3 linked regions of the Xanthobacter dioxanivorans genome follow. The protein of the gene in region 1 binds, or shares a complex with, the protein of each later gene. Links are inferred from orthologs where the notes say so. Each region holds a gene or a part of one and is shown in the gene's direction. Other genes may lie near its edges. The genes, in order: dnaN, EZH22_RS05520 and EZH22_RS19235.

Evidence for each region.
Region 2: the proteins of dnaN (region 1) and EZH22_RS05520 are in contact, whole or in part, in a cryo-EM structure (PDB 8GIZ), measured with the Escherichia coli proteins. The link is inferred for Xanthobacter dioxanivorans from one-to-one orthologs.
Region 3: the proteins of dnaN (region 1) and EZH22_RS19235 are in contact, whole or in part, in a solved structure (PDB 1OK7), measured with the Escherichia coli proteins. The link is inferred for Xanthobacter dioxanivorans from one-to-one orthologs.

Annotation. Positions count from the first base shown.
Region 1 is NZ_CP063362.1:1,751,812-1,754,908, reverse strand. What follows is about bases 8-2,955. They hold dnaN (DNA polymerase III subunit beta), read left to right. Parts: upstream 8-894; coding sequence 895-2,016; downstream 2,017-2,955. Other genes in these bases: recF (DNA replication/repair protein RecF), read left to right, coding at 2,078-2,955; dnaA (chromosomal replication initiator protein DnaA), read left to right, coding at 8-591. Outside these bases: more of dnaA, read left to right, coding at 1-7; more of recF, read left to right, coding at 2,956-3,097. UniProt on the Escherichia coli protein: Confers DNA tethering and processivity to DNA polymerases and other proteins. Acts as a clamp, forming a ring around DNA (a reaction catalyzed by the clamp-loading complex) which diffuses in an ATP-independent manner freely and bidirectionally along dsDNA.
Region 2 is NZ_CP063362.1:1,155,475-1,158,561, reverse strand. The notes cover bases 23-2,960. They hold EZH22_RS05520 (DNA polymerase III subunit gamma/tau), read left to right. Parts: upstream 23-526; coding sequence 527-2,395; downstream 2,396-2,960. Other genes in these bases: EZH22_RS05510 (GNAT family N-acetyltransferase), read right to left, coding at 2,889-2,960; EZH22_RS05515 (YbaB/EbfC family nucleoid-associated protein), read left to right, coding at 2,429-2,749; EZH22_RS05525 (hypothetical protein), read left to right, coding at 23-306. Also shown: more of EZH22_RS05525, read left to right, coding at 22-22; more of EZH22_RS05510, read right to left, coding at 2,961-3,087. UniProt on the Escherichia coli protein: Part of the beta sliding clamp loading complex, which hydrolyzes ATP to load the beta clamp onto primed DNA to form the DNA replication pre-initiation complex.
Region 3 is NZ_CP063362.1:4,125,028-4,127,985, reverse strand. The notes cover bases 1-2,809. They hold EZH22_RS19235 (DNA polymerase IV), read left to right. Parts: upstream 1-666; coding sequence 667-1,953; downstream 1,954-2,809. Other genes in these bases: EZH22_RS19230 (Na+-dependent transporter), read left to right, coding at 2,150-2,809; EZH22_RS19240 (DUF3572 domain-containing protein), read left to right, coding at 316-642; EZH22_RS19245 (response regulator), read right to left, coding at 1-209. Also shown: more of EZH22_RS19230, read left to right, coding at 2,810-2,958. UniProt on the Escherichia coli protein: Poorly processive, error-prone DNA polymerase involved in translesion repair and untargeted mutagenesis. Copies undamaged DNA at stalled replication forks, which arise in vivo from mismatched or misaligned primer ends.

The DNA of each region.
Region 1 (3,097 bases):
GACGAGCGCGTGCGCTCGCGCCTTGCCGGCGGCCTCGTGGTGGAGCTCGGCGCGCTGGAGGAGGACCTGCGCCTGGAGATCCTGAAATCGCGCTACCAGGCACTCACCGAGCAGCACCGCAGCTTCGCCGTGCCCGCACCGGTGCTCGAATTCCTCGCCCGCTGCGTCGGCCAGAGCGGGCGCGACCTCGACGGCGCGCTCAACAAGCTGCTGGCGTTCAACCAGCTCACCGGCGAGCCGGTGACGCTGGAGATGGCGGAGAATGCGGTCAAGGACCTCATCCGCCCCACCGATCCCAAGCGCGTGCGGGTGGACGACATCCTGCGCGTGGTGGCCAAACACTACAACGTCACCCGCGCCGACCTGCTCTCCCAGCGGCGCACCGCGACCGTGGTGAAGCCGCGCCAGATCGCCATGTACCTGGCCAAGACCCTCACCCTGCGCTCGCTGCCGGAGATCGGCCGGCGCTTCGGCGGCCGCGACCACACCACCGTGCTGCACGCGGTGCGCAAGATCGACGGCCTCGTCGCCACCGACCGGGCGCTGGCCGAGGAGATCGAGGTGCTGAAGCGGCTCGTGCTCGAGCCCTGAGCCCGGTTTTCAACCGCGCCGCCCCCCTGCGCGGCGCATGTTGTTTCTAAAATCGCATCCGACCCTTGCCTTGGCGCGGCTTGAACGGCAATGTCTGCGGCCCGGTGCCCGCCCGTGCGGGCGCCCTGCGCGGCAATGCTTGCGTCGCCGCGTGGCTGCCACCCTGGAGCACGTTCCGTCTGGCCGCGACGGCGGTCGGGCGAGCAACGTTCTCCATTCCCGAATGTCGAGGCGGACCCCGGCGGTGCAAAGCATCTGCCCGCGCGGGTCCGGCTCCGAGCGAAGAGTGAACGGGCCAGGACCATGAAGGTCACCGTCGAGCGCGCCGAGCTTCTCAAATCGCTCAGCCACGTGCACCGTGTCGTGGAGCGGCGCAACACCATCCCGATCCTGGCCAACGTGCTGATCAAGGCCGGCAAGAACGGGCTGGAGCTGAAGGCCACCGACCTCGATCTCGAGGTGGTGGAGAGCGTGCCGGCGGAAGTCGGGCAGGCGGGCGCCACCACCGTGCCCGCCCACGTGCTCTACGACATCGTGCGCAAGCTCCCCGAGGGCGCGCAGGTGCAGCTGGAGGCCGGCGGCGAGCGCGGCACGCTCACGGTGCGCGCCTCCCGCGCCCGCTTCTCCCTCCAGACCCTGCCCGAGGCCGATTTCCCGGACCTGGCGGCGGGCGAATTCTCCCACACCTTCAAGGTGAAGGGCGCGGACTTCCGGCGCCTGGTGGACAAGACCCAGTTCGCCATCTCCACCGAGGAGACGCGCTATTACCTCAACGGCATCTACCTGCACGTGACCGACGGCGCCGCCGGCAAGCCCATGCTGCGCGCGGTGGCCACCGACGGCCACCGCCTCGCCCAGGCGGAGCTGGAAGCCCCGGCCGGGGCCCAGGGCCTGCCCGGCGTCATCGTCCCGCGCAAGACCGTGGCCGAGATCCAGAAGCTGCTGGAGGACAAGGAGGCGGAGGTCACCATCTCCCTCTCCACCACCAAGATCCGGGTGCAGGTGGGCGGCATCGTGCTCACCTCCAAGCTCATCGACGGCACCTTCCCCGACTATGGCCGGGTGATCCCGCAGGGCAACGACAAGACCCTCATCGTCGACAAGGACGAGTTCGCCGCCGCGGTGGACCGCGTCTCCACGGTGTCGAGCGAGCGCGGCCGGGCGGTCAAGCTTTCGCTGGCCGACGGCAAGATGACGCTCTCCGTCACCAATCCCGATTCGGGCAGCGCCACCGAGGAGCTGGAGGTGGACTATGCCGCCGAGCCCCTCGATATCGGCTTCAACTCCCGCTATCTGCTGGACATCACCTCGCAGCTCGAAGGCGACACGGCGGAGCTGAAGCTCGCCGATCCCGGCTCGCCGACCCTGGTGCGCGATTCCACCAAGACCGACGCGCTCTACGTGCTCATGCCCATGCGGGTGTGAGGCGTTGCGGGGGCAGGGCGAGGCCGCGCATCCAGAATCCGGCCCGAGCCCGTCCGCCCGCATGCCCCGCGCCGCCATCGTCAAGCTCACCCTCACCGGCTTCCGCTCCTACGCGGCGGCGCAGCTGGGCGCGGGCGACGGGCCGGTGGTGCTCACCGGGCCGAACGGGGCCGGCAAGACCAACATCCTCGAAGCCCTCTCCTTCCTCTCCCCCGGCCGCGGGCTCCGGCGTGCCCAGCTCGGCGACGTGGGCCGCCGGGCATCGGACCCCACCGGCGAGACCGGCCCCGGCGCCGCCTGGGCGGTGTCCGCCCTTGTGGACGGCGCCCTGGGCGAGGCGCGGCTGGGCACCGGCTTCGACCCGGCCCAGGATGGCGGGCAGCGGCGCTGCCGCATCGACGGCGAGCCCGTCCCCTCCGCCAATGCCTTCCTCGACCATCTCAAGGTGCTCTGGCTGACGCCGGAGATGGACGGCCTGTTCCTCGGCCCGCCCGGCGACCGCCGGCGCTATCTCGACCGCCTGGTGCTGGCGGTGGACGGCGCCCACGGCACGCGGGTGAACGGGCTCGAACGCGCCTTGCGCTCGCGCAACCGGCTGCTGGAGGAGAACGGCTCCGCCCGCTTCCTCGACGCGGTGGAGCACGAGGTGGCCGAGCTCGCCGTGGCGGTGGCCGCCGCGCGGCTGGAAACCGTGGGGCGGCTCGGCGCCGAGATCGCCGCCCATCGCGACGAGGCCTCCCCCTTTCCCTTCGCCGAGCTGGCCCTGGACGGGGAGGTGGAGCGGCTCATCGCCGCCTGTCCGGCGCTGGAGGTGGAGGACCGCTACCGCGCCGTCCTGCGCGAGGGCCGCCCGCGCGACAAGGCGGCCGGGCGCACGCTGGCGGGGCCGCACCTCACCGACCTCGCGGTGAGCCACGGCGAGAAGCGCCTGCCGGCTGCGCGCTGCTCCACCGGGGAGCAGAAATCCCTGCTCATCGGACTGACCCTGTCCCATGCGCGCCTGGTGGCGGCCATGCAGGGGCTGTCGCCGGTGCTGCTGCTGGACGACGTGGCGGCCTATCTCGACGCGGCGCGCCGGGCC
Region 2 (3,087 bases), 600 kb from region 1 along the record:
GCCTGTTCCAAGGAGGCTGCCATGTGGGTCGTCGTCGTCATCGTGCTGAGTGCCCTCGTCAATCCGGAAACGTCCGTCAACCGCGAAAACAGCTATCCCACCGAGGACGCCTGCAAGGCCGCCATCGCCCGGAACATTCCGGCGCGGCTCGATGCCAAGAACAAGGAGGCCTTCGCCCAGGGCTCGCGGCGCTATGTCTGCATGCATGTGCCGGCCGCCGAGGCGCCCAAGGCGGCGCCCGCCGCCACCCCGGCGGCCCCCGCCACCACCAAGCCGCCGCTGCCCGAGGTGCCGAAGGCCAAGTAAGAGCCAAGTCGCCAAGGCCAGATTGCGAGGCCAGGTCGCGAGGCCAGGTCGGGCGTTCGCGACGGGGCTCGACCGCCGCGCAGGCGCGGCCGCGTCATCAACAGGCGTGGCCGGCCCGTCCCGCCAATTCGTCCCCCGCGCCTCGACGCGCGCGCTCGCGATGCTATGTATGGGGGAGGGACGCATCCCCTCACCCCAAGGCTGACCCCAAGGCGGCTTCATGAGCGACGACACGCGCGCGCACCCCGACGACGACGGGCCGGGGCTCGACCTCGGCGGACCGCCGCCGGTGCCGGCCGCGGCGCCCGTCGTCGCGGCCCCGGCTCCGGCCGCCTATCGCGTGCTGGCCCGAAAATACCGGCCGCAGAATTTCACCGACCTCATCGGCCAGGAGGCCATGGTCCGCACCCTGCGGAACGCCTTCTCCTCCGGGCGCATCGCGCAGGCCTACATCCTCACCGGCGTGCGCGGGGTGGGCAAGACCACCACCGCCCGCATCCTCGCCCGCGCGCTCAACTACGAGCCCCAGGAAAACACATCGCCCGGCGGCCCGAGCCTCGACCTGGCGGTGATGGGCAAGCAGTGCCGCGACATCATCGAATCGCGCCATGTGGACGTGATGGAGATGGACGCGGCGTCCAACACCTCCATCAACGACATCCGCGAGATCATCGAGAGCGCCCGCTACCGGCCGGTGATGGCGCGCTACAAGGTCTACATCATCGACGAAGTGCACATGCTCTCCACGGCGGCCTTCAACGGCCTGCTCAAGACGCTGGAGGAGCCGCCGGAGCATGTGAAATTCATCTTCGCCACCACCGAGATCCGCAAGGTTCCGGTCACCGTGCTCTCCCGCTGCCAGCGCTTCGACCTGCGCCGGGTGGAGGCGGGGGTGCTCGCCGCCCATCTCGCCGGCATCTGCGCCAAGGAGGGCGTGACCATCGAGCCGGAGGCCCTCTCCATCGTGGCGCGGGCGGCGGAAGGCTCGGTGCGCGATTCGCTCTCGCTGCTCGACCAGGCCATCGCCCATGGCGGCGGCACCGTCTCGGCGGAAGAGGTGCGGCGCCTGCTCGGCCTCGCCGACAAGGGCCGGGTCATCGATTTGTTCGAGGCGCTGATGAAGGGCGAGATGGCCCGCGCCCTGGCCCAGTTCCGCGACCAGTATGATGCGGGTGCCGACCCGGCGGTGATCCTCACCGACCTCGCCGAATTCACCCACCTCGTCACCCGGCTCAAGATCGTGCCCGACGCCGCCGAGGATGCGGCCCTGGTGGAGGCCGAGCGCGTGCGCGGACTCCAGATGGCGCAGCGCCTGTCCATGCGGGTGCTGGCGCGGGCCTGGCAGATGCTCACCAAGGGCATCGGCGAGGTGCAGCAGGCGCCAAAGCCCGCCCAGGCGGCGGAGATGGCGCTGGTGCGCCTCGCCTACGCCGCCGACCTGCCCACCCCCGACGAGGCGCTGCGCCGGCTGAAGGACCAGCCGGCCGCCGATGCGCCGGCTTCGTCCGCCGCCCCCTCTCCGGCCCCGTCCCCCGCGCCCTCGGGCGGCGGCGGGGGCGCGCGCCTGTCGCTGGCGCCCCGGGCCGTGGCCGAGCCGCGCCCCGCCGCGCGGCCGGCGCCCGTGGTCCTGGCGGAGGCGGGGCCGCGCCTCGCCAGCCTCGCCGACGTGGCGCAGTTCGTCTCCACCAAGCGCGACCTCGCCCTGAAGCACGCCATCGAGACCTCGCTGCGGCCGGTGCACGTGGAGGACGGCCGCATCGAGGTGGCCCTCCTTCCGGGCGCGCCGGCGAGCGTGATCCAGGACCTCTCCCGCAAGCTCTCCGAATGGACCGGCCGGCGCTGGCTGGTCTCCCTCTCCGCGCAGCCGGGCGGCCCCACCCTGGCGGAGGAGAACGAGGCGGTGCGCGCCGAGCGGGAGGAGGGCATCAAGGCCCACCCGCTGGTGGCCGCCGTGCTCGCCCGCTTCCCCGGCGCCGAGGTGGTGGACGTGCGCACCCGCGCCGAGGCTCCCCTCCACGAGGAGGTGCTCGCCCCCTCCGAGGAGGACCTGCTCTCCGGTCCGGGGCTGGACGACGAGCTGGAATACTGATTCGCCACCACGCAGCACGGAGGTTGAAGTCTCATGCGCGACCTGATGGGCATGATGAAGCAGGCCAAGGAGCTCCAGGAGCGCATGCAGCAGATGCAGGCGGAGCTGGAGCAGGTCGAGGTGGAGGGCGCCTCCGGCGGCGGCCTCGTCAGCGTGCGCGTCACCGCCAAGGGCGAGTGCAAGGCGGTGCGCATCGATCCCTCGCTGGCGAAGCCGGAGGAGGTGGAGATCCTGGAGGACCTCCTCGTCGCCGCGCTCGCGGATGCCCGGGTCAAGGCCGAGCGGGTGATGCAGGAGAAGATGCAGTCGCTCACCGGCGGCCTCGCGCTGCCGCCGGGCATGAAGCTGTTCTGACACGACGCCGTTCTGACACGACGTCCCGCCGACACTCGGCCGACACCGCCGATGGTGCCGGGTGTCGGCACCGGTGTCGCCTCCGGTGCCGCCGTTCCTGGGGCGCCCTCCCGCCGGGGGCCGGCGGAGGGGCGGGGGCTCAGGCCGAGCGGCGGAACGCGCCGTCGGCGGTCGCCCCGATCTGGAGATCCTGCGCCAGCTCGGCGAGGGAGGGGCGGGCGATGCGCGCGCCGGTGGGGCTGATCAGGCCGCGCGCCCCGTCCAGCGCCCCGGCGGAAAGATCCAGCGCCAGCAAGCGGTCGCGGTCATAGGCGCCGGGCATCCACAAGGCGCCGGTG
Region 3 (2,958 bases), 2.4 Mb from region 1 along the record:
GCCTTCAGCTTGCGTGTCACGTCGAGGCCGGAAATCTCCGGCAGTTGGATGTCCATGATGATGAGGTCGGGCCGGTGGGCGCGGGCAAGATCCACCGCCTCCACCCCCGAGCGCGTTTCCACCGTGCGGTAGCCGTGGGCTTCGAGGAGGTCATGGAAGAGCTTCATGTTGAGCTCGTTGTCCTCCACGATCATCACCGTCTTGGCCATCGCGCTTTCTCCTCGGGCGGCGGCCCGGAACCCGCCGGCTTCTAAGGGAGCCCGGAACGTGCTGGAATGGGAGCACAGCTAGAGCTCATTCCTTGCGGAAGCGCAAATGCCCATTCAGGACAAACCGAGAGGCCTCAAGGCGCAGCGCGACGCGGCGCAGGACGTGGCGGTCTCGGCCCTCGCCTTCATCGCCGCCGACGGCGAGCGCCTGGTGCGATTCCTTTCCGAGACCGGCCTGAGCCCCGCCACCCTGCGGGATGCGGCGGCGCGGCGGGACTTCGGCGCCGGCGTCCTCGCCTTCATCCTTTCCGATGAGCCGATGCTGCTCGCCTTCGCCGCCGAGCAGGGGCTCGACCCCAGGCATGTGGCCGGCGCCCACGATATCCTCGCCCCGCACGCGGACCCCGACGCCACGGTGCGCCGCCCCATGTAGCGCCTCGTGCACGGAGCGCCGCCCGTGACCTTCGCCCCCGGCTTCTGCCGCGACTGCCTCGCCGACGTGCCCCACGGCGCGCGCTGCCCGGCCTGCGGCGGTCCGCGCATCGTGCGCCACCCGGCGCTGCATCGGCTCGCCATCGCGCACGTGGATTGCGATGCCTTCTTCGCCGCAGTGGAAAAGCGCGACGACCCGAGCCTCGCCGACGTGCCGCTGATCATCGGCGGCGGCAAGCGCGGCGTGGTCTCCACCGCCTGCTACATCGCCCGCATCCATGGGGTGCGCTCGGCGATGCCCATGTTCAAGGCGCTGGCCCTGTGCCCCGAGGCCGTGGTGGTGAAGCCGAACATGGAGAAGTACAGGACGGTGGGCCGGCAGGTGCGCGCGCTCATGCAGCAGCTCACCCCGCTGGTGGAGCCGCTCTCCATCGACGAGGCCTTCCTCGATCTCTCCGGCACCGATGCGCTGCACGGGGCGAGCCCCGCCCGCACCCTCGCCCGCTTTGCCCGGCGGGTGGAGCAGGACATCGGCATCACGATCTCGGTGGGGCTCGCCGCCAACAAGTTCATGGCCAAGATCGCCTCCGACCTCGACAAGCCGCGCGGCTTCTCGGTCCTCGGGCAGGAAGAGGCGGCCGCCTTCCTCGCCCCGCGCCCGGTCACCTTCATCTGGGGCGTGGGCGCGGCCTTCGGGGCGAAGCTGGCGCGGGACGGCTTCCACCACATTGCCGACCTCCAGCGCGCCGATCCGGCGGACCTCGCCCGGCGCTACGGCGCCGAGGGACTGCGCCTGTCGCGCCTTGCCTTCGGCATCGATGCCCGCAAGGTGGAGCCGGAGCGGGAGGCGAAAAGCGTCTCCGCCGAGACCACCTTTGACAAGGACATCGGCGCCCCGCGCCCGCTGGAGCAGACGCTCTACGCCCTCGCCGAGGAAGTCAGCGACCGCCTGAAGCGCGCCGGGATCGCCGGCAGGTCGGTGACGCTGAAGCTGAAGACAGCCGACTTTCGCCTGCGCACCCGCTCGCGCACGCTGGAGGCCCCCACCTGTCTCGCCGCACGGATTCACGGGGTCGCCCACGATCTGCTGGCAAAGGAAACAGACGGCACCTTGTTCCGCCTCATCGGCGTCGGGGTTTCGGACCTCGGCCCCATCTCCGAGGCCGATCCGGCGGACCTCGTCGACACGACGACGCAGCGCCTCAAGGCCGCCGAGAGCGCCATGGACGAGCTGCGCGCCAAGTTCGGGCGCAGCGCAGTTTCCCGCGGCATCCTCATCGACGCGACCACGGATCGGCGCAAGCGGCGGTGACGCCCGAACGCGCGCCGCGCCTTCCTCCCCGCCCCTCCCGGCGGCCAGAGCATCCTCATGCGGAACCGACGCCGGTTCGGCTAAGGAAAATGCGTCAAACCAAAGACTTGGAACAGTTTCGCGATTCCAAGAACCGCGAAACTGTTCTAGAGCGTCCTCTCGCTCGAACCATGCCAGGAAAGCGGCCGCGCCGCCCATGTCCTTGTTCTTCCTTCTTTCCCGCGCCCTTGCCACCCTCGGCCGCTGGAGCGCGCCGGCGGTGGCGGCGAGCGTCTTCATCGGCCTCGCCTTGCCGCCGCTCGCGGCGGTGGCGAAGCCGCTCATCGTCGCGACCATCCTGGCCTTGCTCACCCTCGCCTTCCTGCGCACCGACCTTTCCGGCACGTTCAGCGCGCGGCGCACGGGCGTCGCGCTCCTCGCCGTCGCATGGAGCATGCTCGCTCTGCCGCTGGCGCTGGGGGCCGTCACTTCGGCCATGGGCGAGCCCTCGGGCGTCACGCTCGCGCTGCTGATGCAGGCCTGCGCCCCGCCGATCATGTCCGCCCCCGCCTTCGCGCTGCTGCTGGGGCTTGATCCCCGCCTCGTGCTGGCGGTGATGGTGGGCGCCATGGTGCTGACGCCCCTCTCGGCACCGCTGCTGGTCGCGCATTTCTCCCACGGCGCCCTCCAGCTCGACGCGCTGGGGCTGGCGGTGCGCCTCGGGGCGGTGCTCGGCGGCACCGCGGCGGCGGGGCTTGCCTTGCGCGCCTTTGCCACCCCCGGGCGCGTCGCCCTGTGGCGCGCCCATCTCGACGGCCTGAACGTGCTGCTGCTGGCCCTGCTCGCGGTGGGGCTGATGGACGGGGTGACGGCGTGGTTCATCGCCGATCCAGGTTTCGTGGCGGGGCTCCTCGCGGTGGCGTTCGCCCTGTCCCTTGGCGCTCTCGGGGTGACGGCGCTGCTGTTCCGGCGGATCGGGGCCGGCGACGCGCTGATGGTGGGGTTCGCCGCCGGGCATCGCAACAT